DNA from 3 places in the Streptomyces sp. NPDC053673 genome. Region 3 is predicted to be linked to each of the others. Evidence: riboswitches for the same ligand, from Rfam matches in the RefSeq annotation. Region 3 holds a riboswitch; each other region holds the start of a gene.

Region 1 (3,253 bases), on a different contig from region 3:
CGGCGCGCTCTCCGGCTTCCACTCCCTGGTCTCCTCGGGCACCACCCCGAAGATGATCCAGAAGGAGACCCAGATCCGGATGATCGGCTACGGCGCGATGCTGACCGAGTCCTTCGTCGCGGTCATGGCGATGATCTGCGCCTGCATCCTCGACCCCGGTCTCTACTTCGCGGTCAACTCACCCGCCGGTGTCCTCGGCACCACGGTGGACTCCGCCTCCCAGGCGGTCGCCAACCTCGGCTTCACCGTCACCCCCGAGCAGCTGACACAGGCCGCGAAGGACGTCGAGGAAGCGAGCCTGCTCTCGCGCACCGGCGGTGCGCCGACCTTCGCGCTGGGCATGTCGGACATCTTCTCCGCGGTGGTGGGCGGCGCCGGGATGAAGGCCTTCTGGTACCACTTCGCCATCATGTTCGAGGCGCTCTTCATCCTCACCACGGTCGACGCCGGCACCCGGGTGGGGCGCTTCATGCTCCAGGACACACTGGGCAACCTCTACAAGCCGATGAAGCAGGTCAGCTGGAAGCCGGGTGTCTGGTTCGCGAGCGCGGTCGTCGTCGGCGGCTGGGGCTACTTCCTCTGGGTCGGCGTGCACGACCCGCTCGGCGGCATCAACCAGCTCTTCCCGCTCTTCGGCATCGCCAACCAGCTGCTGGCGGCCGTCGCGCTCGCCGTCTGCACCACGCTGCTGGTCAAGTCCGGGCGTCTCAAGTGGGCCTGGGTGACGGCCGTTCCGCTGGCCTGGGACGCCTCGGTCACCCTCACCGCGAGCTGGCAGAAGATCTTCTCCGGCGACCCGAAGGTGGGCTTCTTCGCCCAGCGCGACAAGTACCAGGCGGGCATCGACGCCGACAAGGTGCTGCCGCCGGCGAAGTCGATGGACGACATGCACACCGTCGTCACCAACTCGACCGTCGACGGCTTCCTCGCGGCGCTCTTCGCCATCCTCATCGTGATCGTCCTCGCGGACGCGGCCAGGGTCTGCATCAAGGCGATCCGCAACCCTGCGGGCATCCGTCTCGCCGAGGTCCCGTACGTGGAGTCGAAGCTCGTCGCGCCCGCCGGACTGATCACGACCAAGGAGGAGAAGGCGGAGCTCGCGGCCGTCGGAGCCGCAGGCGCGGACCGCGAGGCTGCGGGAAGCGGCACGGCGTGAGTACCGTGGCAGGTATGACAGCGGTGAGCGGCCTGCGGCGCGCGGTGGACTGGGTCCGCTGGTACGTGCGAGAGGTGTCGGGCGAGTCGGTGTACGACCGCTACGTCGCCCACACCAGATCCCACGACCCGGGCGCGAAGGTGATGTCACGCCGCGAGTTCGAGCGCAGCCGCATGGACGCCAGGGAGGCCGACCCCCGCGAGGGGTTCCGCTGCTGCTGAGCGATGCGCCGACGGGCCGCCGTGTTCCCCTGCGGGAAGCGGCGGCCCGTTGGCGTTCCCGTGATCCACGCTGCGCCGGAGCGCGACCGGGAGCCGGTACCAGGCGTGAGCCCGCCGACGGACGTCCTGGAGCTCCAGGAGCCGCCGCGACACAACATGTGGGGGGTTCCGCAACCAGTCGCCCCCACATGTATGCTCATCTCGCTGTCGCCGCAGGGGAATCCGGTGCGAATCCGGAACTGTCCCGCAACGGTGAATCGGTGCTACCCACGTGCCCACGAGTCCGAGGACCTGCCGACAGCGCGCCCGGACCGTCCGGCCCGGGTGCCGACACGTCCGGGCCTCGCGGAACAGGCCGGTGGACGCGGCGCACCGGCTCTCAGACGTGTGCGCCCGTGCCCCTGCGCCCCGCCGGCCCCCAGCCGAGCGAGGGAGAGCACCCCGTGACCATCGCGCCGCCCGATCCTGCTTCAACGAAGCTCACCGACGGGCCAGGTACCGCGCTGCTGCGGACCCTTACCGACCTCACCGCCGATCTCCCCGACACCGACCCGGGCCGCGTCGCCGCCGCCGCGCTCCGGGGCCGTCATGCGGGCTCGGACGAGGCCGAACTGCGCGAGTTGGCCACCGAAGCGGCCGCCGGCCTGATCTCGGAGGACCCGGCCTACTCACGGCTCGCCGCCCGGCTGCTCACCCTCACCATCGCGGAGGAGGCAGCCTCACAGGGGGCGGCCGCCTTCTCCGGCTCCGTCGCCGTCGGCCACCGCGAGGGCCTGATCGCGGACCGCACAGCCGCGTTCGTGCAGACCCACGCCGGGCGCCTCGACTCGCTCGTCGACCCCGCCGGCGACGACCGCTTCGGCTACTTCGGCCTGCGCACCCTCTACAGCCGCTATCTCCTCCGGCACCCGATCACCCGCAAGGTCATCGAGACGCCGCAGCAGTTCATGCTGCGCGTGGCCGCCGGCCTGGCGGAGGACGACTCGGTCCGGGCCCTCGACGAAGTCGCCGCGCTGTACGGGATGATGAGCCGGCTGGACTACCTGCCGTCCTCCCCCACCCTCTTCAACTCCGGAACGCGCCACCCCCAGATGTCGTCCTGCTATCTGCTGGACTCCCCGCTGGACGAGCTGGACTCCATCTACGACCGCTACCACCAGGTCGCGAGGCTGTCGAAGCACGCGGGCGGCATCGGCCTCTCCTACTCCCGCATCCGCTCCCGCGGTTCGCTGATCCGCGGTACCAACGGCCACTCCAACGGCATCGTGCCGTTCCTGCGGACGCTGGACTCCTCGGTCGCCGCCGTGAACCAGGGCGGCCGCCGCAAGGGCGCGGCCTGCGTCTACCTGGAGACCTGGCACGCGGACATCGAGGAGTTCCTGGAGCTGCGCGACAACACGGGCGAGGAGGCGCGCCGTACGCACAACCTCAACCTGGCGCACTGGATCCCCGACGAGTTCATGCGCCGGGTGAACGCGGACGCCGAGTGGTCGCTGTTCTCACCGGCCGACGTGCCCGAACTGGTCGACCTGTGGGGCGACGACTTCGACGCCGCGTACCGCAAGGCGGAGGCCGCCGGGCTCGCGCGCAGGACGATCCCGGCCCGTGACCTCTACGGCCGCATGATGCGCACCCTCGCCCAGACCGGCAACGGCTGGATGACGTTCAAGGACGCCTCGAACCGGACCGCGAACCAGACCGCCGAGCCCGGCACGGTCGTCCACTCCTCCAACCTCTGCACCGAGATCATCGAGGTCACGAACGACGGCGAGACGGCGGTCTGCAACCTCGGTTCGGTCAACCTCGGCGCCTTCGTCGAAGAGGGAGCCGACGGCCCGGAGATCGCCTGGGAGCGGCTGGACGAGACCGTCCGTAC
Region 2 (3,253 bases), on a different contig from region 3:
CCCATCACCGGGGCAGAGGACCGGACGAAGGTTTTTGCGGCGCGGAAGGTCAGGCCCCACGGCCACTGCCGCGACGCAGGTCAGTGCTGATAACTGGAGTAGTCGAGGTAGCCGGTGTCGCCGCCCCGGTACCACGTCTCCTGGTCGCTCTCGCGCAGCGGGAGTCCGAGACGGAGCCGCTCCACCAGGTCCGGGTTGGCGAGGTAGGCGCGGCCGTAGCTGATCAGGTCCGCTCCGAGGGCGAGCCAGCGCTCGCCGAGCGCCCTGTCGGTCGGCTTCGGGCCGATCTGCCCGCCCGGGTTGACGATGAACGCGCCGGGCCACGCCTTGCGCAGCCCGACGAGCACGTCGTCCTCGGCTGCGACCAGGGTATGGACGTAGGCGAGACCGATCGGGGCGAGCGCCTCCAACAGGGCCCCGTACAGCTGCGGCACGTCGTCCTCGACCATGTCCCAGACCTGGCCCCCCGGGGAGAGACGGATGCCCACACGGTCGGCGCCGATGGCGTCGGCCGCCGCCTCCGCCGCCTCGACGGCGAAGCGGATGCGTCCGGTGATGGAGCCGCCGTAGGCGTCGGTGCGGCGGTTGGCGTTGGAGGACAGGAACTGCTGGATCAGATAGCCGTTCGCCCCGTGCAGCTCGACGCCGTCGAAACCGGCGTCGATCGCCCGGCGCGCCGCGTCGGCGAACACCTGCACCTCGCGCTTGACCTCGCCGGTCGACAGGGCCCGAGGGACGGGGGCGGGCAGAAGTCCCTTGGGGCCGGTGAACAGTTCGCCCTTCAGCGCGATCGCGGAGGGTGCGACGGGGTGGTGGCCGACGGTCTCGGGATGCGCGACCCGGCCGGAGTGCATGAGCTGGGCGAAGATCCTTCCGCCATTGGCGTGCACCGCGTCGGTCACCGGCCGCCACGCCGCGACCTGCTCATCACTGTGCAACCCGGGGGTGTTGGGGTTCGACTGCCCCTGCAGGCTCGGCTGCACCCCTTCACTGACGATCAGGCCGGCGGTGGCGCGCTGGGCGTAGTAGGTCGCCGACGACGCGGCGGGTATGCCGTTCTGTGAGGCGCGAGCCCGGGTCATCGGGGCCATCACGACGCGGTTGGGCAGCCGGAGGTTTCCTAGCTGGTAGCTCTCGAACAGGCTGGTCACAGTCATTCCCTTTGCTCTGCAGGACGTGCTGGTCGGTCGTGAGCTACGCTAAAACCTGACGTTGACGTCAGAGGCAAGTCCTGTGGTCCGGATCACCGATGGGGTCCGGACCACCGGTGAGGCATCGGGAGGCAATGTGCGTATCGGCGAGCTCGCCACCAGGACGGCCGTGAGCGTGCGCGCCCTGCGCTACTACGAGGAGCAGCAACTGCTCGCGTCGGAACGCAGCCCCAGTGGACAGCGCCGGTACCCGGAGACCGCGATCGAGCGCGTCATCCTGATCCAGCAGCTGTATGCCGCGGGGCTGTCCAGCAGGACGATCCGGGGGCTCCTTCCCTGTATCAACACGGGAGTCAGCACACCGGAGTCCCTTGCCCTGCTGAAGGCCGAACGCGACCGGATCGGCGACCGGATCGGCGAACTGGTCAGCACCCGGGACCGGCTCGACGCCGTGATCGCCGCGGCCGAGGGGACGGACCACTAGGTCGTGCGCCGGCGTGTGGGACTCCGCGCGCCCGCGAGCGGGACTCCGTGCGGCTCCGTGTGGGACTCCGCACACTGTCCCGTCGCAGGTCAAGGGCGAGTTGACGGGTGTTCTCGGCCCGTGGTGGACTTCCGGAGCCATTTACGGCGGCAGAAGAGGAAGCCGGTGCGAATCCGGCGCGGTCCCGCCACTGTCACGGGTGCGTCCCCGTTCAACGGGACGCTGCCCGAAGCCAGGAACTCTCTCCCGCCGGTCACGTCGAGCCAGGGCGCGGACCCTGAGTGAGGACGAACATGCGTGCAGAGCGGACCTTTGCATGCGGTGTCGCTGCCGGACTCGCCGGCGACCTGCTCCTCGGCGATCCGCGCCGTGGGCATCCGGTCGCCGCGTTCGGCCGGGCCGCCGCTGCCGTCGAGCGGGCGCTGTGGCGCGACCACCGAGGGTGGGGCGCGGTGCACACCGCTGTCTGCGCCGGGGGCGCCGTCGTCGCGGGCGCGCTGGCCGCTGCTTCCGTGCGCCGTTCCCGTACGGCATCGATCGCGCTGACCGCGGCCGCCACCTGGGCCGTGGTCGGCGGCACGTCGCTGGGGCGGGAGGCCCGGGCGATCGGCGGGGCGCTGGCGGCCGGGGACATCGAGGTCGCCCGGGAGCGGCTGCCCCATCTGTGCGGGCGTGACCCGCAGTCGCTGGACGGACCGGGGATCGCCCGGGCGGTCGTCGAGTCCGTCGCCGAGAACACCTCCGACGCGGTCGTCGGCGCCCTGGTGTGGGGGGCGCTCGGCGGGGTGCCGGGGCTCGTGGGCTTCCGTGCCGTGAACACCCTGGACGCGATGGTGGGCCACAAGTCGTCCCGCTACCGGCGGTACGGCTGGGCGTCGGCGCGGCTCGACGACGTCGCGGGCTGGCCGGGCGCCCGGCTGACGGCGGCAATGGCGACGGTCGCCGGCGGGAATCCCCGGGGTGCGGTACGGGCCTGGCGCGAGGATGCCGCGAAGCATCCGAGCCCCAACGCCGGCCCGGTGGAGGCGTCGTTCGCGGGGGCGCTCGGAGTGAGGCTCGGCGGGACGCTGTCCTACGGGGGGCGGGTCGAGCACCGGCCCGTGCTCAACGGGGACGGCCGGGCCGTCGAAGTCGCGGACATCGAACGTGCGGTGCGGCTGTCGCGTCGCGTGGGGGTGCTGGCACTCGCGGCGTGCGCGGGCGCGCGGCTCGTATACGGGGCTGTCAGGGGGAGGCGTAGATGAGTGGCGGTGGACTGCTGGTCGCCGGGACGACGTCGGACGCGGGCAAGAGCGTCGTCACGGCGGGGATCTGCCGGTGGCTGGTGCGCCAGGGCGTGAAGGTCGCGCCCTTCAAGGGACAGAACATGTCCCTCAATTCGTTCGTGACGCGCGAGGGCGCGGAGATCGGCCGTGCGCAGGCCATGCAGGCGCAGGCGGCTCGGGTGGAGCCCTCCGCGCTGATGAACCCCGTGCTGCTCAAGCCGGGCAGCGACCGGTCCAGCCAGGTCGTGCTGATGGGCAAGCCGGTGGGCGAGATGAGTGCGCGCGGGTTCTTCGGGGGGTCCGGGCCCGCGGCGCAGCCGCGATCAGGTGCTGTGTCTCCCGGGAAAATGCTG
Region 3 (3,253 bases):
ATTGCCGCGGCGCAGGGCGGCCAGCACGATGTCGCCCTCGGGATTGCGGGAGCGGTCCAGGAACATCTCGCCGGGCGCCGGGCCCCAGTGCTCCTCGACGTGCTCGCGCAGTTCCTGCGGCAGGGTCGCGTACCAGCGCTTGTAGTCGGCGGCCGGGATACGGACCGGATTGCGGGCGAGCTGCTCCTCGGTGAGCCAGTCCTGGTCGTGGCCGCCCGCCTCGATGAGCGCGTAGATCAGCTCGTCGCCGTCGCCGGACGCGAGGCCGGGGATCTCCTCCGTACCGAAGTCGTAGCCCTCCGCCCGGAGCCGGCGCAGCAGCGAGACCGCGGAGGCGGGGGTGTCGAGGCCGACGGCGTTGCCGATGCGGGAGTGCTTCGTCGGGTACGCGGACAGGACGAGGGCGAGCCGCTTCTCGGCGTTCGGGATGTGGCGCAGACGGGCGTGGCGTACGGCGATCCCGGCGACGCGGGCGGCGCGCTCGGGGTCGGGGACATAGGCCGGGAGGCCGTCCTCGTCGATCTCCTTGAAGGAGAACGGGACGGTGATGAGGCGGCCGTCGAACTCCGGGACCGCGACCTGGCTGGCGGCGTCCAACGGGGACAGGCCCTCGTCGTTCTCCTCCCAGCTGCTGCGCGACCCGGTCAGGCACAGCGCCTGCAGGACGGGCACGTCGAGCGCGGCGAGCGCGCCCGCGTCCCAGGACTCGTCGTCACCGCCGGCCTGTGCCTCGGCGGGCCTGGTGCCGCCGGCGGCGAGGACGGTCGTGACGATGGCGTCGGCGCCGCGGAGCTGTTCGAGGAGCTCCGGCTCGGGGGCGCGCAGCGATGCCACGTAGAGGGGGAGGGCCCGGCCGCCCGCGTCCTCGACGGCGTCGCAGAGGGCACCGACGAAGGCGGTGTTCCCGCTCATGTGGTGGGCGCGGTAGTAGAGCACGGCGATGGTGGGGCCGGTGGGGCCGGTGGTGCTCTTCGCCTCACGGTCCAGGTGGCCCCAGGTCGGCGCCGGGGCCGGGGGCTCGAAGCCATGACCGGTGAGCAGGACCGTGTCCGACAGGAAACGGGCGAGCTGCTCCAGATTGTCCGGACCGCCGTGCGCGAGGTAGGCGTGCGCCTCGGCGGCGATCCCGACCGGGACGGTGGAGGCCTCCATCAGCTGGGCGTCGGGGGCCTGTTCGCCGGTGAGGACGACCACGGGCCGGTCCTGGGCCAGCAGCTGGTCCAGACCCTCCTGCCAGGCGCGGATACCGCCGAGGAGCCGTACGACGACGAGGTCGGTGCCGTCGAGGAGCGCCGGCAGCTCGTCGAGCGGGAGCCGGGAGGGATTGGCCAAGCGGTACGCCACCGGGCCGTCGTTGCCGTCGGCCGCGCGGGCGCTGAGCAGGTCGGTGTCAGAAGTCGACAGCAGCAGGATCGTCGCGTGCGTCATCGCGTGCGCAGGCCTTCCTCGGGGTGTCCGCGCCCCGGGTGGTCGTAGGACGGCGGGAGTTCCTGACTCGCCGGGTCCCGAGGGCCCGGCTCACAGTGGCGGGACCGCGCCGGATTCTCACCGGGCTTCCTCCCCAGGGCCCTGGGACCCCTTGCCTTTCTGCATAGTAGAGGCTGGCCCTTGCCGACAGGGCGGCCACCTGGAATGACGTAGGTATGCTCGCCGCCATGCCGCCCACACCGCCAACACCCCCGGACCGGGACGAACCCCGCATTCGGGACCGGGGAGACGCATGCCCGGGCGCGCTGCGGCTGCACGCGGCGGACGACGGGCAGCTGGCCCGACTCCGGTTGCCCGCAGGCGTCTTGACGCCTCGTCAGGTCGAAGCCCTGGCCGATGCTGCGGAGCGGCTCGGTGACGGGGCGCTGAGCATCACCTCCCGTGGGAACGCGGAACTGCGCGGCCTCGGCGAGGGGTGCGGGGCGCAGCTCGCGGGAGTGCTCCGGGAGGCCGGACTGTTGCCCTCGGACACGCACGAGCGGGTACGCAACGTGCTGGCCTCACCGCTCGCCGGACTCGACGGACTCGGTTACGGCGACGTCCAGTTGTGGGCGCGCGAACTGGACGTGCTGCTGTGCGCGAGCGACGGGGCGGCCGGGCTGTCCGGGCGGTTCCTGTTCGCCCTGGACGACGGGCGCGGGGACGTGGCGGGCCTCGGTGCGGATGTGACCTTGCTCGCAGAGACGGGCGGCTCGGCGCTCGTACGCGTCGGGGACCAGGCGTTTCGCATCCGCGCTGCCGATGCCCCGCGCGCGGCCCTCGCCGCCGCGGAAGCCTTCCTCGCGGCGGCGGTCGCGGCGGGCACGGGGGCGTGGCGGGTGCGGGAGCTGCCCGGTGGGCAGGACATTGCCGTGGGGGCGCATCTGGAACGGGCGGGCGTCGCCGCGGAAGCTTTCCCCGCTCCGCCCCTTCCCGGCTGTGTCGATGTGCGGCTCCGCCACGTGGGGAGCAAGCCCCCGGACCCCCGTACGGCCTTCGGCCGTGAGGCGGAACCCGTGCCCGGGGTCGTAGAAGGGCCCGGCGGCTGGGCCCTCTCCGTCGCCGCCCCGCTCGGACGGCTCACCGTCGCGCAGGTCCGCGCGCTGCTCCCCGCGCCCGCGGACGAGGTACGGCTCACGCCGTGGCGCGGAGTCGTCGTGCCCGGGTTCGCCGACCGCGCGGCGGCCGAGGCGCGGCTCGCGCAGCTCGGCGAGGCCGGGCTGATCACCGGCGCCGACTCCCCCTGGTACGGCGTCGGCGCCTGCACCGGCCGGCCCGGATGCGCCAAGTCGCTGGCCGACGTGCGGACCGACGCGGCACCCGGCCGGGGCGGCCTGCCCGTGTACTGGTCCGGCTGCGAGCGGCGGTGCGGACATCCGCACGGGGAGTACGTGGACGTCCTGGCCACGGCGGACGGCACGTACCGGGTGACCGTGCTCGGCGCCGGCGTACCGGTCGGCGGGCCGACCGACGTACCGACAGACCGGGGGCTGGCCGACGCTGTCGCGGTGGCACGGGCCACGCCCCTCCCGACGACCGTCCCGACGACCGCCACGAAGACCGTCACGAGATGAGCGAGAGCACAGTGTTCGACTACGAGAAGGACGGCGCGGAGATCTACCGCCAGTCCTTTGCCACGATCCGCGCCGAGGCCGATCTCGCCGCGCTGCCCGCCGACGTCAGCCAGGTCGCCGTGCGGATGATCCACGCCTGCGGCATGACCGACCTCGTCCGCGATCTCGCCTACTCGCCCGGCGTGGTGGCCCGCGCACGCGCGGCCCTACGT

Evidence for each region. Region 3 has a riboswitch for cobalamin ahead of cobN (cobaltochelatase subunit CobN). Riboswitches for the same ligand answer to the same signal wherever they lie in the genome.
Region 1: it holds a riboswitch for cobalamin, as region 3 does, so the genes downstream of both, ACZ6ZQ_RS18050 (ribonucleoside-diphosphate reductase subunit alpha) here and cobN (cobaltochelatase subunit CobN) in region 3, are expected to answer to the same signal.
Region 2: it holds a riboswitch for cobalamin, as region 3 does, so the genes downstream of both, ACZ6ZQ_RS21910 (cobalamin biosynthesis protein) here and cobN (cobaltochelatase subunit CobN) in region 3, are expected to answer to the same signal.

What each region holds. Positions count from the first base shown of each region.
Region 1 is NZ_JBVJKN010000011.1:70,277-73,529, reverse strand. It holds gene ACZ6ZQ_RS18060 (carbon starvation CstA family protein) at 1-1,156, shown strand, start outside; gene ACZ6ZQ_RS18055 (YbdD/YjiX family protein) at 1,171-1,377, shown strand; cobalamin riboswitch at 1,569-1,690, shown strand; gene ACZ6ZQ_RS18050 (ribonucleoside-diphosphate reductase subunit alpha) at 1,821-3,253, shown strand, end outside.
Region 2 is NZ_JBVJKN010000015.1:73,676-76,928, forward strand. It holds gene ACZ6ZQ_RS21900 (alkene reductase) at 81-1,151, opposite strand; gene ACZ6ZQ_RS21905 (MerR family transcriptional regulator) at 1,288-1,635, shown strand; cobalamin riboswitch at 1,743-1,897, shown strand; gene ACZ6ZQ_RS21910 (cobalamin biosynthesis protein) at 1,929-2,879, shown strand; gene ACZ6ZQ_RS21915 (cobyric acid synthase) at 2,876-3,253, shown strand, end outside.
Region 3 is NZ_JBVJKN010000058.1:20,724-23,976, forward strand. It holds gene cobN (cobaltochelatase subunit CobN) at 1-1,428, opposite strand, end outside; cobalamin riboswitch at 1,466-1,599, opposite strand; gene ACZ6ZQ_RS37355 (cobalamin biosynthesis protein CobG) at 1,644-3,041, shown strand; gene ACZ6ZQ_RS37360 (precorrin-8X methylmutase) at 3,038-3,253, shown strand, end outside.